DNA from 2 places in the Alteromonas mediterranea DE genome. Region 1 is predicted to be linked to the other one. Evidence: predicted binding sites of a transcription regulator. Region 1 holds the regulator's gene; the other holds the start of a gene.

Region 1 (4,218 bases):
TGTATTTCGCTGAAGGTTTTCGACAGAGTTTGGGCAATATACACAGAGCGGTGTTGCCCGCCTGTACAGCCAATAGCGACTGTTACGTAACTTCTGTTGTTGCGCTCTAAATGAGGTAGCCAGGTGGTAATTAAATTCTGAATTTGCCAGATGAACTTGGTAACAACGGGTTGAGAGCCTAAGAAAACCTCAACGGGCGCATCAAGCCCTGTTAGGTGCTTCAGGTCAGGCTCCCAGTGAGGATTAGGTAAAAAGCGCGCATCAAAAACATAATCGGCATCTTTCGGAATACCGTGTTTGAAGCCAAAAGATTCAAACACCAGCACTAAGCGGGAGCTTTTCTTACCGAGTATTCGCTCGCGTATCAACTCAGCAAGTTGGTGAATAGTCAGTTTGTCTGTATCTAAATACAAGTCTGCCCGTTCAGCGATAGGGGCTAGCAAGGCTGACTCTGCCCTTATGGCTTCAGATAGAGACTTATTGAGCTTCGCAAGGGGATGCAGACGTCGGGTTTCGCTGAAGCGTTTTACCAGCACATCATCGCTGGCATCGATATAGACAATGGTCATTGACCACGACGACGGAAGATAATCTAAAATTTCTACCAGATCATCAGGGTTTTTCGGCAAGTTACGCACATCAATGCTCACCGCCACTTGGTCGTATTCATCAACAACAGTGTGGGTTAGGGTAGGAAGTAGGTTTACAGGAATGTTGTCAACGCAGTAGTACCCTAAATCTTCCAATGCGCGAAGTGCGACAGACTTACCAGACCCCGAACGACCACTGATTATAATCAGCTTCACCTAATTTCTCCCAAATCTTCTGGTTTTATCGCATACGCTTTATTGTCTTAAGCGCCTTGGTCACGACCTCGCTAAGGCGCTTAAATCTTTAACTTAGTGCAGAAAGAATATCATCGCTTGTACTGGCACGACGTATCGCTTTAATCGTTTCTTTATCGCTTAGTTTACCGGCTACCGTGGCTAATGTTTGTAGATGGCCTTCGGTTTGCTCTTCAGGAACAAGTAACGCGAAAAATATATCTACCGGCTTTTCATCGAGCGCGTCAAAATTAATGGCTGGCGTACTGGTGACAACAATGGCGATCACCTTTTCTAAACCTGGCAAGCGCCCATGTGGTAACGCAATGCCATTGCCGATTCCGGTACTACCCATACGCTCTCGAGACATCAAACTATTAAGTACCGTTGCCTGATCGATGTTATCGTTATTTTTGGCAGCGATATCTGCGATGATCTCAAGAATTCGCTTTTTACTATTACACTGAACCGCACACTCGGTGCGGTCCAGACTTACGATGGCTTGTATATCCATACTTATTTAGCTACTAATGTTTTTTCAGTTTTTCCTTATGCTTGATTACCTGCCGGTCGAGTTTATCAACCATGCTGTCAATCGCCGCATACATGTCGGTATTTTCTGAGGATGCGAATACTTCAGCGCCACTTAAATGAACGGTCGCTTCGGCTTTTTGATTTAATTTTTCAACGTTCAGGATGACATGCACATTAGAAATGTGATCAAAGTGACGTTCAAGTTTGCTGAACTTCGTATCGACATAATTACGCAAAGAGTCGGTGATTTCGACATGATGACCAGTTAGGTTGATTTGCATATTTCGTCTTCCTTATATTATTAAGCCCGTTTAAATTAGGCTCTTGCGTTGGTTCGACGGCGGGATCGACAATGATTCCCGGTATTTTGCTATTGTTCGCCGGGCAACTTTAATGCCTTGTTCGGCCAACAATGAAGCAATCTTGCTATCACTTAGTGGCTTGCTCGGCTTTTCAGCCGCCACTAGCTTTTTGATCAATGCACGAATCGCGGTAGATGAACACTCACCACCAGAGTCTGTTGCTACGTGGCTAGAGAAGAAGTACTTCAATTCGAAGATACCACGTGGTGTATGCATATACTTTTGCGTTGTGACGCGTGAAATCGTTGATTCGTGCATATCTACCATTTCTGCGACATCGTTAAGCACCATAGGTTTCATCATTTCCGGGCCATGTTCAAAAAAGCCCATCTGCTGCTGCACAATACAGTTTGCCACCTTCATTAAGGTTTCGTTGCGAGATTCAAGGCTCTTAATGAACCACTTAGCCTCTTGCATGTGTGAGCGGATGAATTGTGAGTCGCTACTATTTTTGGCACGACGACTCATTGCAGCGTATTGTTGATTTACACTCAACTTAGGCAGGCTGTCGGGGTTTAGCTCAACCACCCAACGGCCATTCTTTTTGGCGACCGAGACATCAGGAATAACGTACTCAGGCTCTTTAGTAACTAAAGCACTACCTGGGCGAGGATTCAAGGTTTGTAATAAACGCATTGCCTCGCGCAGCTGATCTTCCTTCAAGCGGCTCTTACGCATTAACGTGCGATAATCTTTACTGCTTAATAGGTCTGAATATTCTTCTATAAGCTGTTTGGCTTCGTTAAGCCATGGTGTGTCTTCTGAGAACTGGCGCAGTTGCACCATTAGACATTCCTGCGGCGAGCGGGAGCCCGAACCAATGGGGTCGAACATCTGAATACGCTTAAGTACGCATTCTATTTCGTCCATTTCTATAGGCTCTTCCATATCCTCAGAGTTTACCGCGTCAAGAATGTCTTCAAGGGTCACGGTTAAATAGCCAGACTCGTCAATAGAGTCGATAATTGCCGTAGCAATGGCGCGGTCGGTATCTGAGAAATGGGTCAATCGCATCTGCCACGACAAATGTTCCTGAATATCCTCGGTGGTTTCGCCTTGAAATATTTGTTCATCGTCATTTGAAGGACCTGGCGCTGGGGCCGATGACGCTGAATAGTATTCATCCCATGTGCTGTCGATAGGAAATTCATCGGGAAGGTCGTTTTTTTCTAACGCGTCACCCGCTTCCAATGTATCGCTAGACGCTGTCGCAGACGCTTCTGTCACGCTATCGTCGCTATCGATATTATTTTTTTCTACTTGCGGCTCGTCGTTACCTTCTTCAACTTCCAATAAAGGGTTTGAATCGAGGGCTTCTTGAATCTCCTGCTGAAGATCAAGCGTAGATAGCTGCAGCAGTTTTATCGCCTGCTGAAGCTGGGGTGTCATGGTAAGTTGTTGGCTAAATTTTAGCTGTAAAGATGGTTTCATCTACGTCTTATTTAAATGCTCTAAATTGAATACACCAGAGCGAAATTGAAAAATGACAATTCAGTTACACTAACTATAGCCTGAATTGTTCGCCTAGGTATACATCCCTTACTTTTTGATTACTTAAAACCTGTTCCGCTGTTCCTTGCGCGATAAGCTCGCCATGACTCACAATGTACGCTTTCTCACAAACATCCAATGTTTCTCGCACGTTATGGTCGGTGATAAGGATTCCAATACCCCTATCTCGAAGATGCTGTATTATCTTCTTTATATCATTAACTGATATTGGATCAACACCAGCAAACGGTTCGTCTAATAAAATAAATTGCGGATTAGCTGCTAGTGCGCGTGCTATTTCAACACGTCGTCGTTCACCACCGGACAAACTCATCCCTGTACTATTACGTATATGGTTAATATTAAATTCATCAAGTAGCGCGTCAGCTTCTTCTTCTTGCTGCTGTGAATTTAAATCCTTACGGGTTTGCAAAATGGCCATGATATTTTCATGTACCGTAAGCTTTCTGAAAATTGATGCCTCTTGCGGAAGGTAGCCAATTCCGCGGCGTGCACGCTCGTGCATGGGCTGATGAGTAAGCTCATTATCATCGATTTCAATCTTGCCTTTATCCAGGTTAACCAATCCCACAATCATATAAAATGTAGTGGTCTTACCAGCGCCATTGGGGCCAAGTAGGCCAACAATTTGACCCGTCGAGACAGAAAGGCTGACGTCGCGTACTACCTGACGCGATTTATATGCCTTAGCAAGGTTGGTTGCGCTCAAAGTTGCCATTGCTATTGATTGTCCTCACTGTCTTTATCTTCTTTCTTCGATGATGTCTTGCGAATGGATTCAGGAGTAAATACCGTAGTCACTCGACCTTCTCCATTTTCGCCCGCCCCACCAGTAGCAAGTAACTGCTCGGTAATCATGTCGAAAGTAATGTTGTCACCTTGCACTTTACTGGTGTCTTGTTGAAGTTCCGCGTTTCCTGAAAGAGAAATTGTGCGATTGATCACCTCATAACGAATTTCGTTTGCCTTAGCAGACACCGGAGTAC
Region 2 (4,218 bases), 1.7 Mb from region 1:
TCGGGTATTTCTCCTAACGCAATGCGTCGGGTGTTTGGTGGTTGGATATTTTTTGCCGCTGTTGTCGGCGTCATCATTAGTGTGGCGCCAGATTTAAGTACGCAATTTATCGGCCTAACGCTTTTTGTGCTCGTTGCTTTCACGCTTATTATGTTCGGTCAAAGCCGGATATCAGAGGGGTGGCCAGCTATTATTTGCGATGACGACTTGATTGGCGTGGTATGCGATCCGGTTAAGCGCGAGTATATTTGTGTGAAGTCTTCGCTTGTTAAGGCGGCGAATCCAACGCTTATCAAGCCAAACAAGAAAGCAATAGAGATTGTTTTAGACACTGACCAGCTGTCAGAGGAAGAGCAAAGGGTACTAGACCAAGCTGTTTGGCCCAGAGAAGGGAAGCTTATCGGCTTAGCGCATTTTAAAAGGCGCGAGGACGCATGCGAAAGCCTAATGTGGTGTGTAGAACACAGAGGCTCTCACTAAAAACAAACAATAGTTTGGTTCGCGCTTATAGGTTTACTGTTCAATAAACGCGAGCTCCGTGTATAAAGGGTAATGGTCAGAGCCAATGCCCTCTAATTTTTCAATATGAACGAGCGCAAAGTGCCTAGAGTGAAATACATGGTCAAGGGGCCATTTTACTAACGGGTACTTAGCGTGGAATGTATTATAAAAGCCACGCCCCTCTCTTGGGTCTAATAGCCCGCTAATTTTTTTAAATTTACGGGTGGTAGGAGACCAGGCTACGTCGTTAAGGTCGCCCGCTACAATTATCGGCCCTTCTGTTTTAGCTATTTCTTCGCCCACTACCGTTAACTCAATGTCCCGCGGCTTCGCGTAAGTATTTTCTGTAGGGCTAGGCGGTTTCGGATGAAGAAAATAGAGTAACGCATCTTTACCTTTGTGCTTTATTTTCACTTTCATTGACGGTACATCATCTTCAATCAAGAAGTTCAATGTGGCCTCTTCAAAAGGGATCTTACTGTATAAGTGCATGCCATAGAGGTTTTCTAACGCACAAAATTTTCGATAAGGGTATTCCGATTCAATTTCGCTAATCCCTTTTTGCCACTTCTCGTTGGATTCTAGCGTAACCAAAAAATCAGGCTGCTTATTTCTAACATGCTCAATAAGTTTACGAAAATCATTATTGGGCATATACACGTTGCTAGACAACACGCTGAGGGTGTCTTGTGGTTTCGCGTTTTTTATTCTAGTAACTTCACGCTTGTAAAACGGCGTGTAGGGAATAATCCAGATAATTTGGTAAACAAGGCTTATTGTTAAGCCACCTACGGCGAGTGCGTTAACGAAAAAAGGAATATTGGTAGAAGGCCAATTAACCACGTGGCATATAAGCAGGAAACCTATAATAACGGAAATTTGAAGACGCGGAAATTCCCACACTCTAACTAACCAGTGGGAAGAAGGAAGTAACGGGGTAAAGCTGACTATTATAAAGAGTAGCGATGCGATAATGAGCGCAATATCCATCTTTTGGGCGTCCTTGATTTAAAAATTAAGTGTCTTGCTTGTCTTTAATCTGCATCAGAGTTAACTGCAGACAATAGCGATATATTAAGAAAAGTGTTCGATACCTTAGTTAATTGAAGTATCGAAACTATGCCAGCTATCATTACGCGGATTTTGTTAAATCAGTTTAATCTTCCTTGTTGTACTTCGCTTGCTCGTTACATTATTCAAGCATTAACTCATCGATCAACTTAACTATCTACTCAACTACCTATTTAACAATCAGACCACCTTTGATAACCGCAAAATCATCAAGTAAAAAATTCTCGACCTAAGGCAAAGTTTGCAATCAGTGGGGTAGAGTATCCAGGCGAATAATCAATAAAAAGAAATTATTTCAATATGTTACTTTGTTGGCAAGGTTCTGGCATTGCTAAGTTCGAGTTTCGACAAAGGAGAAATGTTATGAAACGTTCAATACTTTCGATGATTGTTGCCACATCTTTAACTACTGCTGCATATGCAGGTGATATGGACACAGATAATAAATGGGAAAAAGGTGCCAAAGACGCATGGATAGACGGTAAAGCCGAGGCGACGCTGTTATTTAACGGCAACCTTGACTCTTTTGACATTAATACAGACGTTAAAAACGGTAACGTCGTTTTAACCGGTAAGGTTGAAAACTCTGTCGATAAAAAGCTGGCAGAAGAGCTAGTAGCAAATATCGACGGCGTAACTTCTGTAGACAATAAGCTTACCGTTGTTGCTGATAACGATATGCATTCTGACATGTCAGATGACATGGAAGAAGGCGTAGAGGAAGGTACGAGTGAATTGACAGATGCAAAAATTGCAACAGTTATAAAAACTCGTCTATTAATGGACACCGACATTTCGGGCTTCGACATCGATGTTGATGTGGAAAACGGCATTGTGAAGCTAACCGGTGAAGTTGATTCCGACGCTGAGCGTGACCTAGCAGTGGAAATTGCTAAAAACGCGTCAGATGTTAAAGACGTTGAAAGTGACCTACGTGTTGTTACTGAAACTGCAATGAATTAAGGGTTTCTTTATTCGACTTAATGGAAAAAGGGGCGCTCGCCCCTTTTTTCTTGCCTGACGTAAGTAAGGTAGAATGGTTAGCACACCGACATAACTAATGTTTCCACTCTTCATCCAACAAGACAACTTCATCATTTTCAGATTTAATTTCTTTACGGGATTCAGTGCCATTTTCTGCCACAAGATAAAATTCATAAATCGTAATGTCAGTGCCGTATTGCTTACTTTCAATGATACGCCTAACTTGATCAGAGTTTTCCTGCTTCTTGATAAGTGTTTTTACAGCAAAAGGTAAATCTTCCAAAGTCATATCCCGCTGCACTTCAACAATTTGCCACCGCTCGCCATCTTGCAGCATATCGAATTCTATTTCATTTCCGTTAGCGTCTTTACCTTCAACATCAAGATATACATGATCGTGTTTGTATTTTTTCTCAACTTCTTGTACCGCAAAATTAGGAGCAACACTTTTTATTGCCGTTAACGCGGAAGTGGGAATAGCATCTATAGATATCGCTTCTTTTTTGTTTAGCGTAGCGCCAATCTTAACGTTGTCGCTTTTCGCCACGGGTCTTTGCATGACAAGGTTAGCTTTGAAGGTTTCAGTAGGTTCGCTGCTTTCACCTACCGTTAAGTGGGAAAACGCGACCTGAACATAGTCACCGTTTTTCTTATCTTCTTCCCAGTTTCCTGTACCCATACATGCAGCGTACCAAAAGCCGTCATCATCTTTAGTACTGCACTGGTTATAAGCGCCCGCTTTAAAATAATTCCAATCTAGCGTATAGCCGTAAGGGTGATCGTGCTGGTCCAACTCACCATAGGCATTTACCCCATTGGCAAGATTAATAGCATAATTAACGGTCTTGTGTCCGTCTGATTTGAAGCTTAGGTACATCACATCACCGTGAACGTTCACTTCATAACTAAAGCTCTCGTTAAGTTTAATACCCTCGCTATCCGGGTTTTCAGGGTCGGTCCATAAATTTCCCCAAACTGGATAAGCAATATCAGTACGGTTTTTATCATTCTTGGGCAAGTTGCGCTCGTAAGTCCAGAATACAGAACCAGTTTCATGCTGTGGCCACTTTTTATAATAAATCTTTAGTGGTTCATTACCCCAACCAAATCCTTTGACCTTTTTCTTCCATTTACTGGCGTGTATTTGGCCCACTACCACTGAAAAAGCCGGCGCTTTGTCGGGATATTTTGCCCTGGTAGCAACGTGCTGCACTTTAAGCGTGGCGTTTAATTTTCCGCCTACTTGCGCAAAGCGGTCTGAAATAGGGTTGCTAGCGACGGTAAAGTTATTCTTGGGGGAGTGAGTTTTTATACGCGTGTTAGAACCGCGAAGCATGTGTCGAAGTTCGCTACGGGTATTAGATGAATTTTGTGTGGTAAGCGCTTTATTAGGCGCAGCAAACACCATATTTCCCTCATCATCTAGATAAAAGAAGTCTGGATGACTGAGTTTTTGAATATTCTTTACCGACACTTCATCGACTTTGCCGTTTCCATCGTTATCGGTAGGCAGTGTAATTTTCCACTCACTTAAATCGAATTTGTCTGCGGGTTTTAACTCCGCACTTATACTAGTGTTAGAAAATGCAAACGTGAGTGCAGCCCATAGGGGAGCTGCATATTTCCATAACGTAGGGGACTTAGATTTTCCTTTAAAGCGAT

The links. Region 1 encodes sigma-54, which starts transcription at its own class of promoters, with help from an activator protein. Its sites were predicted from a motif close to GTTGGCACGNNNNTNGNNT; they were not measured.
Region 2: a site for sigma-54 is predicted at 1,883-1,901, ahead of MADE_RS11695 (BON domain-containing protein). Genes of this name have one in related genera too.

What each region holds. Positions count from the first base shown of each region.
Region 1 covers NC_011138.3:896,963-901,180, forward strand. Annotated here, with positions in the region: gene rapZ (RNase adapter RapZ) at 1-806, opposite strand, end outside; gene ptsN (PTS IIA-like nitrogen regulatory protein PtsN) at 895-1,338, opposite strand; gene hpf (ribosome hibernation promoting factor) at 1,352-1,639, opposite strand; gene MADE_RS04120 (RNA polymerase factor sigma-54) at 1,670-3,151, opposite strand; gene lptB (LPS export ABC transporter ATP-binding protein) at 3,225-3,950, opposite strand; gene lptA (lipopolysaccharide transport periplasmic protein LptA) at 3,953-4,218, opposite strand, start outside.
Region 2 covers NC_011138.3:2,629,412-2,633,629, reverse strand. Annotated here, with positions in the region: gene MADE_RS11705 (hypothetical protein) at 1-480, shown strand, start outside; gene MADE_RS11700 (endonuclease/exonuclease/phosphatase family protein) at 514-1,491, opposite strand; gene MADE_RS11695 (BON domain-containing protein) at 1,936-2,535, shown strand; partial or broken gene MADE_RS20935 (polysaccharide lyase family 7 protein) at 3,143-4,218, opposite strand, start outside.